Regions from separate parts of the Streptomyces sp. NPDC020807 genome, predicted to be linked through region 1. Evidence: riboswitches for the same ligand, from Rfam matches in the RefSeq annotation. Region 1 holds a riboswitch; each other region holds the start of a gene.
What was found. Region 1 has a riboswitch for thiamine pyrophosphate ahead of AB0G79_RS19375 (thiamine ABC transporter substrate-binding protein). Riboswitches for the same ligand answer to the same signal wherever they lie in the genome.

Region 1 (3,250 bases):
ACGGCGGCATCATGGACCGCCTGGACTCGCTGCTGCCGACGGCGCCGGTGGTGTGGCTGCTGCTCGCGCTGTTCGTCGGAACCACCTGAGCACCACCGCGCATCAACGGTTCTGACCTGCGGTTCCTTACGGGAAGGGCTCGTCGTCCACAGGACGGCGAGCCCTTCCCCGTATCTCTGCGACACTGGTAGCACCATGCCCAAGCCCGGAGAACTCACTTTCGTCGCCCCCCGCGGAGCCAAGAAGCCGCCGCGGCACCTCGCCGACCTCTCGCCCGCCGAGCGCAAGGAAGCCGTCGCCGCGATCGGCGAGAAGCCGTTCCGCGCCAAGCAGCTGTCCACGCACTACTTCGCGCGGTACGCCCACGACCCCGCCGAGTGGACGGACATCCCGGCCGCCTCGCGCGAGAAGCTTGCCGGGGAGCTGCTGCCCGACCTCATGTCCGTCGTGCGGCACATCTCGTGCGACGACGACACCACCCGCAAGACGCTGTGGCGGCTGCACGACGGCACGCTCGTCGAGTCGGTGCTCATGCGCTACCCGGACCGGGTGACCATGTGCATCTCCTCGCAGGCCGGCTGCGGCATGAACTGCCCGTTCTGCGCGACCGGACAGGCCGGTCTCGACCGGAACCTGTCGACCGCCGAGATCGTGCACCAGATCGTCGACGGCATGCGCTCCCTGCGCGACGGCGAGGTCCCCGGCGGTCCCGCCCGCCTGTCGAACATCGTCTTCATGGGCATGGGCGAGCCGCTCGCCAACTACAAGCGGGTCGTCGGCGCCATCCGCCGCCTCACCGACCCCGAGCCCGACGGCCTCGGCCTCTCCCAGCGCGGCATCACGGTCTCCACCGTCGGTCTCGTGCCGGCGATGCTGCGTTTCGCCGACGAGGGCTTCAAGTGCCGCCTCGCCGTCTCGCTGCACGCCCCGGACGACGAGCTGCGCGACACCCTCGTGCCCGTCAACACGCGCTGGAAGGTCCGCGAGGTCCTCGACGCCGCCTGGGAGTACGCGGAGAAGTCCGGACGCCGGATCTCCATCGAGTACGCGCTCATCCGCGACATCAACGACCAGGCCTGGCGCGGCGACCTCCTCGGCCGCCTCCTCAAGGGCAAGCGGGTGCACGTCAACCTGATCCCGCTGAACCCGACGCCCGGCTCGAAGTGGACGGCCTCCCGGCCCGAGGACGAGAAGGCCTTCGTCGAGGCCATCGCGCGCCACGGCGTGCCGGTGACGGTGCGGGACACCCGAGGTCAGGAGATCGACGGTGCCTGTGGACAGCTGGCGGCCGCCGAGCGCTGAGCTTGTACTCTGTGCTCGCACACATCTTCATATTCCGACAGGGGAGCGCCACAGCGCTGAGAGTGCGGTAACCGTAGACCGCAGACCCTCTGAACCTTGCCCCGGTCATTCGGGGTAGGAAGTTCGGTCGTTTACTCAAGCTGTTGCGCCCTGCCCGCGTCCGGTCCCGCCGGTCGCGGGCAGGGCCGCGTCTCTTCCTGGTCATGCCCAGGAGGACATTCCAGTGAGCACCATCCCGGTGAGCATCAAGAAGGCCGCCGTCGTCGCGCTCGTCGCGGCGCTCGGCGTCACCACCCTCGCCGCGTGCGGCAGCGAGGACGCCCGTGAGGCGGCCGGCAAGAGCGACGCCCCGGCGCCGAAGAACGTCACCCTCGTGACCCACGACTCCTTCGCCGCCTCCAAGGAGGTCCTGGCGGACTTCACGAAGCAGACCGGCTTCACCGTCAAGGTCCTCAAGGCCGGTGACGCGGGCGAGGCCGTCAACAAGGAGATCCTGACCAAGGGCTCCCCGCAGGGCGACGTCTTCTTCGGCGTCGACAACACCCTGCTCTCCCGCGCCCTCGACAACGGGATCTTCGTCCCGTACGAGGCGAAGGGCCTGGACCGGGTCCCGGAGGCGTACCGGCTCGACAAGGAGCACCGGGTCACGCCGGTCGACTCCGGTGACATCTGCGTCAACTACGACAAGAAGTACTTCGCCGACAAGAAGCTCGCGCCGCCGGTGACCTTCGACGACCTGGCGAAGCCGGCGTACAAGGACCTGCTCGTCGTCGAGAACCCCGAGCGGTCCTCCCCGGGCCTCGGCTTCCTCCTCGGCACGGCCGCGAAGTACGGCGACGAGGGCTGGCAGGACTACTGGAAGAAGCTCAAGGCCAACGGCGTGAAGACCGTGGACAGCTGGGAGCTCGCCTACAACCAGGAGTTCTCCGGCTCGGCCGGCGGCAAGCAGGCCAAGGGCGACCGGCCGCTCGTCGTCTCCTACGCCTCCAGCCCGCCGGTCGAGGTGCTGTACGGCGAGCCGCAGCCGAAGGTGGCGCCGACCGGCGTCTCCACCGGCACCTGCTTCCGGCAGACCGAGTTCGCGGGCCTGCTGAACGGGGCGAAGAACCCCGAGGGCGGCAAGGCGCTGATCGACTTCCTGATCTCGAAGAAGTTCCAGGAGGACATGCCGCTCCAGATGTTCGTCAACCCCGTCGCGAAGGACGCGGCGCTGCCGGAGCTCTTCACGAAGCACGGCGTGGTCGTCGACAAGCCGGAGACCATGGCGCCGGACAAGATCGCCGCCAACCGTGACGCGTGGATCCAGCAGTGGTCGTCGCTCGTCGTGAAGTGACCCGTACGTGATCCGTGATGTGAAGGGGAGCGCGGCGCGGCTGGGCCTGATGGCCCTGCCCGTCGCGTTCTTCGCCGTCTTCTTCGCCTGGCCGGTCGTGTCGATCGTCGACCGGGGCCTCAGGCCCGACGGCTCCTGGGACCTCGGCAGGATCGGGGAGACCCTGACCCGGCCCGACATCCTGGACGTGCTCGGCTTCACGGTCTGGCAGGCGCTCGCCTCCACGGCCCTGACGCTGCTCGTCGCGCTGCCGGGGGCGTACGTCTTCGCGCGCTTCGACTTCCCCGGCAAGGGCGTGCTGCGGGCCGTCGTCACCGTCCCCTTCGTGCTGCCGACGGTCCTCGTCGGCACGGCGTTCCTCGCGCTCGTCGGCCGGAACGGGCTGACCGACGAGCTGTGGGGGCTGCGCCTCGACACGAGCGTGTGGGCGATCCTCCTCGCCCACGTCTTCTTCAACTACGCGGTCGTCGTCCGGACCGTCGGCGGCCTCTGGTCGCAGCTCGACCCGCGCCAGGAGGAGGCCGCCCGGGTCCTCGGCGCCTCCCGCTGGACGGCCTGGCGGACCGTGACCCTGCCCGCGCTGTGGCCGGCCGTGTCCGCGGCCGCCCTGATGGT
Region 2 (3,250 bases), on a different contig from region 1:
GCCCGTGACCTGGGCGTTCGGTCGTGAACTGCTGCTCGACGGAATCAACCGCCCGAGCGGCGACGGCGACGTGCACATCGCGCCGACGGACCCGGAGGGGCTCTCGGACGTCTCCATCCGCCTCCAGGTCGGCGCCGACCGTGCCCTCTTCCGCGCCAGCGCGCCGCCGCTGGTCGCGTTCCTGGACCGGACGGACAAGCTGGTCCCGCTCGGTCAGGAAAGGACACTCGGCGACTTCGAGGACAACCTCGAAGCCGCACTCGGCCGGATTCTGGCAGAGGAGAACGCGGGCTGACCCCTGCCGAAAGTCCCTACTTCGCGCGCCGCCGCCGGCCGCCCCGTACCGCTGCCGCCCGGGAGTTCCCCTCGCCATCGGGCCCCGGCCGGTCGGCGGAGACCACCAGGGCCGCGAGGGCGGTGGTGACCGGCACCGAGGCGACGAGTCCGATCGAACCGACCAGCGTTCGGACGATCTCCACCGCGACCAGCTCGCTGTTGGCCACCGTGCCCATGCTGCTCTGCGCGATCGAGAAGAGCAGCAGGAGCGGCAGGGCGGCACCCGCGTAGGCGAGGACCAGGGTGTTCACCACCGAGGCGATGTGGTCGCGGCCGATCCGGATCCCGGCCCGGTACAGACCGCGCGGGCCCATGCGGGGATCGGCCTGGTGCAGCTCCCACACCGCCGAGGTCTGCGTGACGGTCACGTCGTCCAGGACGCCCAGCGAGCCGATGATCACGCTGGCGAGCAGCAGGCCGGACATGTCGATGTCCGGGTAGAGGCCGTGGATCAGGCCGGTGTTGTCATCGGTGTTGCCGCTGAGCGAGGCCCAGCCGATGAAGATCGAGCCGAGCAGCCCGATCAGCAGCAGCGAGACCAGCGTGCCGAGTACGGCGACCGAGGTGCGGGCCGAGAGCCCGTGGCACATGTAGAGAGCGATCAGCATGATCGCGCTCGATCCGACCACGGCCACGACCAGCGGGTTCGATCCGTCCAGGATCGCCGGCAGGATGAAGAAGGTCAGGATCAGGAAGCTCACCACGAGGGCGACGAGCGCCATGACGCCCCGCATTCGCCCGACGACCACCACCGCCAGCGCGAAGATCCCCGCGAGCAGGGCCATCGGCAGCTTCCGGTTCGCGTCCGTCACCGAGTACTGGAGGTCGTGCGGTGCGTCGGGGGCGTACGCCACCACCACGCCCTGACCCTCTTCCAGTTGGCGCGGCGCGTCGGGCTGCACGATCTCGGTGAACGTACGCCCCTTGTCCGGGCCGCTGGTGACCTCGATCGTCGCCTTCTCGCACTGCCCCTGCTGCGCGTTGACCGCCTCGCGGCCCTGCGCGGTCGAGGTGTCGCCGGTGGGCGGTACCTGGGCGGCGTTCACGTCTTTGCAGTCGACCTGCTCGACGGAGACGACCGTGCCCTGCTCGGTCTGCCTGTCGAAGCCGACCCCCGTGCGCTCGTGCGCCGGGGTGCCGCCTGGCCACAGGACCACGAGACCGACCACCACGGCGGTGGCGAAGGGGATCAGGACCGCGGCGATGACCTTGCGCAGATGCCGGGAGACGGGGGCGGCGGGGCCGTGGCTGTGGCTGTGACCATGACCGTGCGAGGTGCCGGGGGCATGATCGTGGCCGTGCGGCTCGGGTGTCTGCTGGGGGGAAGTCACCGACCGATCATCGCAAGAACGGCGAGGGCCCACTGTTCAGCACGCCAGGGATGGCGCTAGCGTGGTGACACCTTTGCACACGCGGGAGCTCGGAGCACCGGGCTGAGAGGGCGCTGATCACCGTACGCGCGTACTGAAGTACGTCGAACGGGAGGAGGCTGCGCCGACCGCCGAACCTGTTACCGGGTAATGCCGGCGTAGGGAGATTCGGTCTCATGACCATTCAGGATGCACGCACGCCTGCCTCCGACCAGAACAGCCCGCAGGAGCGCACGCCGGGCTGGCACAAGGGGTACGTCGAGGGTTCCCGCCCCGACATCCGGGTGCCGGTCCGTCAGGTGCACCTCACCAACGGCAAGGACGTGACGCTGTACGACACGTCCGGCCCGTACACCGACCCCACCGTCGACACCGACGTGCGGCGGGGCCTCGCGCCGCTGCGCGAGAACTGGATCATCGCGCGCGGCGACACCGAGGAGTACGCCGGCCGCCCCGTCCGCCCCGAGGACGACGGCATCAAGCACACCTCGCCGCGCGGCGGCGGGCTCAAGAACCTCGACGCCGTCTTCCCCGGCCGCCCGCGCCTGCCGCGCCGCGGCCGCGACGGCCAGGCGGTGACCCAGCTCGCGTACGCCCGCCGGGGCGAGATCACCCCGGAGATGGAGTACGTCGCGATCCGCGAGAACGTCTCCCCCGAGGTCGTGCGGGAGGAGATCGCCGCGGGTCGCGCGGTGCTCCCCGCGAACGTCAACCACCCGGAGATCGAGCCGATGATCATCGGCAAGCGGTTCCTGGTGAAGGTCAACGCCAACATCGGCAACTCGGCCGTCACCTCCTCCATCGAGGAGGAGGTGGAGAAGATGACCTGGGCGACGAAGTGGGGCGCCGACACGGTCATGGACCTGTCCACCGGCCGCAACATCCACACCACCCGCGAGTGGGTGCTGCGCAACTCCCCCGTGCCGATCGGCACCGTGCCGCTCTACCAGGCGCTGGAGAAGGTCGACGGCAAGGCCGAGGACCTGACCTGGGAGATCTACAAGGACACGGTCATCGAGCAGGCCGAGCAGGGCGTCGACTACATGACGGTCCACGCCGGCGTGCTCCTGCCGTACGTGCCCCTCACCGCGCGCCGCAAGACGGGCATCGTCTCGCGCGGCGGCTCGATCATGGCCGCCTGGTGCCTCGCGCACCACAAGGAGAACTTCCTCTACACGAACTTCGAGGAACTCTGCGAGATCCTCGCGGCGTACGACGTCACGTACTCGCTCGGCGACGGCCTGCGCCCCGGCTCGATCGCGGACGCCAACGACGAGGCGCAGTTCGCGGAGCTGAAGACGCTCGGCGAGCTGAACACGATCGCCAAGCGGCACAACGTGCAGACGATGATCGAGGGCCCGGGCCACGTCCCGATGCACAAGATCAAGGAGAACATCGACCTCCAGCAGGAGATCTGCGAGGAGGCCCCGTTCTACACGCTCGGCCCGCTGACCACGGACGTCGCGCCCGCGTACGACCACATCACCTCGGGCATCGGCGCCGCGATGATCGCCTGGTGGGGCACGGCGATGCTCTGCTACGTC
Region 3 (3,250 bases), on a different contig from region 1:
GAAGGCGGCGGGAACCTGCAGGGACCTGTTCTCTCCGCGGCGCACCGCGATGAGCTGGCCGTCCTTGATCAGCTGCCGCACCTTCAGCACGTCGATGCCGAGTGCCTCCCCGATGTCGGGCACGTAGAGCCAGGCGGGGACGAGCGCATCGATCTTCACGTCAATCTCGGTCACAGGACAAGCCTGCCATCCCGGACCGACAGTCGGTACTCGGGCCCTCCGGCCGGGTCTACGCGACGGCCGACTTCAGCGGAACGGCCGGGTCCGCGGCGCGCTCGCGGTCGACCGGGGTGCCCGCCTCGACGAGCTTGCGGCCCTGGGCGAGGTCGCGGGGCCGCCCGACGGCGAGCAGCGCGACCGGGACCCCGTCACGCAGCCAGAGGACCGACCAGCTCTCGCCGGCCGGGTCGCCGCGCCACAGGAGTTCGTCGGCGTCGGCGTGGTGGCCCGCGTACTGGACGAAGCGGCCGAACTGCTCGGACCAGAAGTACGGCACCGGGTCGTACGGGTCCGGGTCGGCGCCGGTGACGTCGGCGGCGACGATGCCCGCCGCGACCGTACGGGGCCCCTGGAGCGCGTTGTCCCAGTGGTGGACGAGGAGCCGCTCGCCGTAGCGGGCGGAGGGGTAGGAGGCGCAGTCGCCGACCGCGTACACCCCGGGCAGGCTGGTGCGCAGCCGGTCGTCGGCGGTGACGGCGCCGCTCGGGTCGAGGGCGATGCCGGATCCGGCGAGCCAGCCGGTCGCGGGGCGGGCGCCGATGCCGACGACGACGGCGTCGGCGGGCAGCTCGCGGCCGTCGGCGAGGACGACCCGGCCGGGCGTGCCGGGGCGGATCGTCTCCACGCGCGCGTGGGTGAGGAGTTCGGCGCCGTTCTCCGCGTACCAGCCGGCCATGGGGCCGGTGACCTCGGCGGGAAGGGCCCCGGCCAGGGGGCGGTCGGCGGCCTCGACGACGGTGACCTCGCAGCCGGCCTCGCGCGCGGCGGTGGCGAACTCGGCGCCGATCCAGCCCGCGCCGACGACCACGACGGTGTGGCGGCGCTCCAGGACGGGAGCCAGGCGGGCGGCGTCGTCGAGGGTGCGCAGGAGGTGGACGCCGGGGACGCCGTCGGCGCCGGGCAGGTTGACCGGGTGGGCGCCGGTGGCGAGGACGAGGGCGCCGTACGGGACGGGTCCGGCCTCGGTGTCGATCTCGCGGTCGGCGGCGCGCAGTCCGAGGACGTCGAGGCCGAGGCGCAGCTCGACGCCGAGCTCCTCGAAGTCGACGTCGAAGGCGGAGTCCTCGGCCTTGCCGAGGAGGACCGCCTTGGAGAGCGGGGGCCGGTCGTAGGGCTGGTGGGGCTCGGCGCCGATGAGGGTCACGGGGCCGGTGAAGCCCTGTTCCCGCAGGGCGACGGCGGTCTGCACGCCCGCCATTCCGGCGCCGACGATCACGACGTGCCGCTGGGTCTGCTTCTGCTCGCTCACCCGTCCACCTTACGCATCTGACGGCCCGTCAGGTAGGGAGGGGCCTGTGACCCCTCGTCGACGCGGGCTAGTCTGGCGGGCGTAAAGCACTCGCGGGAGCCCGGACGCACCGGGCTGAGAGGGAGGCTGGCCGGCCTCCGACCGTACGAACCTGATCCGGGTCATGCCGGCGAAGGGAGGGGCTGGACGCCCATGCGTTCTTCCGATGTCCTCGTGGTCGGGGGCGGAATCATCGGCCTGGTCACGGCCTGGCGGGCCGCGCGGCGCGGCCTGCGCACCGCCGTGGCCGACCCGGACCCGGGCGGCGGCGCCGCGCGGGTCGCGGCCGGGATGCTCGCCGCCGTCACCGAACTCCACTACGGCGAGGAGACCCTCCTCGGTCTCAACCTCGCCTCCGCGGAGCGCTATCCGTCGTTCGTCGCCGAACTGGAGGAGGCGACCGGTCACGACACCGGCTACCGGGCCTGCGGCACCCTCGCCGTCGCCCTCGACGCCGACGACCGCGCCCACCTGCGCGAACTCCACGCCCTCCAGACCCGGTGCGGCCTCACGTCGGAATGGCTCAGCGGCCGCGACTGCCGCCGCCTCGAACCCATGCTCGCGCCCGGCGTGCGCGGCGGGCTCCGGGTCGACGGCGACCACCAGGTGGACCCGCGCCGGCTCGCCGACGCGCTCCTCCTCGCCTGCGAGCGGGCCGGGGTGGTCTTCCACCGCGCCCACGCGGAGCGCCTGACGGTCGTACGGGACCGGGCCGCCGGAGCCGTACTCACCGGCGGCGAGGAACTGACGGCCGACCAGGTCGTCCTCGCGGCCGGCAGCCTGAGCGGGCGGCTCGCGGGCGTCCCGGAGGAGGCCCTTCCGCCGGTCCGCCCGGTGAAGGGCCAGGTCCTGCGGCTGCGGGTCCCCGCCCCGTACGCCCCCTTCCTCTCCCGGACCGTCCGCGCGGTCGTCCGCGGCAGCCACGTCTACCTCGTGCCGCGCGCCAACGGCGAGCTCGTCGTCGGCGCCACCAGCGAGGAGCTCGGCTGGGACACGACGGTGACGGCGGGCGGCGTGTACGAGCTCCTCCGCGACGCGCACGAACTCGTCCCCGGCCTCACCGAGCTCCCGCTCACCGAGACCCGCGCCGGACTGCGCCCCGCGTCCCCCGACAACGCGCCGCTGCTCGGCCCCACCGCCCTCCCCGGCCTCCACCTGGCCACCGGGCACTACCGCAACGGGGTGCTGCTCACCCCCGTCACCGGCGACGTCATGGCGGAGGTGCTCACGACGGGCACCCTCCCGCCGGAGGCGCGCCCCTTCACCCCCCGCCGATTCGCCCCCGCACGCCAGGAGCAGCCCGCATGACCGAGCACGTGAAGGTCTCCGTGAACGTCTCCGTGAACGGAGAGCCGAGGAACCTCCCCCCGGCGACCACGCTGGACACCCTCGTCACCGCCCTCACCACGGCCCGCTCCGGCGTGGCGGCGGCGCTCAACGAGACGGTCGTGCCGCGCGGGGAATGGGCGACGACGGTCCTCGGCGAGGGCGACCGGGTGGAAGTCCTGACCGCGGTCCAGGGAGGCTGAGCGCCATGTCCGACGACACCTTCCGCCTCGGCGGCGCGGACTTCGCCTCCCGCCTGATCATGGGCACGGGCGGCGCGCCCAGCCTCGACACCCTGGAACGCTCCCTCGTCGCCAGCGGTACGGAGCTGACGACCGTCGCCATGCGGCGCCTGGACCCGACGGTCCAGGGCTCCGTCCTCTCCGTCCTCGACCGGCTCGGCATCCGGGTCCTGCC

Region 2: another riboswitch for thiamine pyrophosphate. It lies ahead of thiC (phosphomethylpyrimidine synthase ThiC); the one in region 1 lies ahead of AB0G79_RS19375 (thiamine ABC transporter substrate-binding protein).
Region 3: another riboswitch for thiamine pyrophosphate. It lies ahead of thiO (glycine oxidase ThiO); the one in region 1 lies ahead of AB0G79_RS19375 (thiamine ABC transporter substrate-binding protein).

What each region holds. Positions count from the first base shown of each region.
Region 1 is NZ_JBFADU010000012.1:98,665-101,914, reverse strand. It holds gene AB0G79_RS19385 (phosphatidate cytidylyltransferase) at 1-89, shown strand, start outside; gene rlmN (23S rRNA (adenine(2503)-C(2))-methyltransferase RlmN) at 196-1,302, shown strand; TPP riboswitch at 1,332-1,441, shown strand; gene AB0G79_RS19375 (thiamine ABC transporter substrate-binding protein) at 1,541-2,635, shown strand; gene AB0G79_RS19370 (iron ABC transporter permease) at 2,685-3,250, shown strand, end outside.
Region 2 is NZ_JBFADU010000001.1:223,350-226,599, reverse strand. It holds gene AB0G79_RS01100 (SsgA family sporulation/cell division regulator) at 1-295, shown strand, start outside; gene AB0G79_RS01095 (YibE/F family protein) at 312-1,667, opposite strand; TPP riboswitch at 1,739-1,888, shown strand; gene thiC (phosphomethylpyrimidine synthase ThiC) at 1,883-3,250, shown strand, end outside.
Region 3 is NZ_JBFADU010000004.1:58,519-61,768, forward strand. It holds gene AB0G79_RS08100 (Rv2175c family DNA-binding protein) at 1-174, opposite strand, end outside; gene AB0G79_RS08105 (FAD-dependent oxidoreductase) at 230-1,468, opposite strand; TPP riboswitch at 1,551-1,663, shown strand; gene thiO (glycine oxidase ThiO) at 1,661-2,815, shown strand; gene thiS (sulfur carrier protein ThiS) at 2,812-3,036, shown strand; gene AB0G79_RS08120 (thiazole synthase) at 3,042-3,250, shown strand, end outside.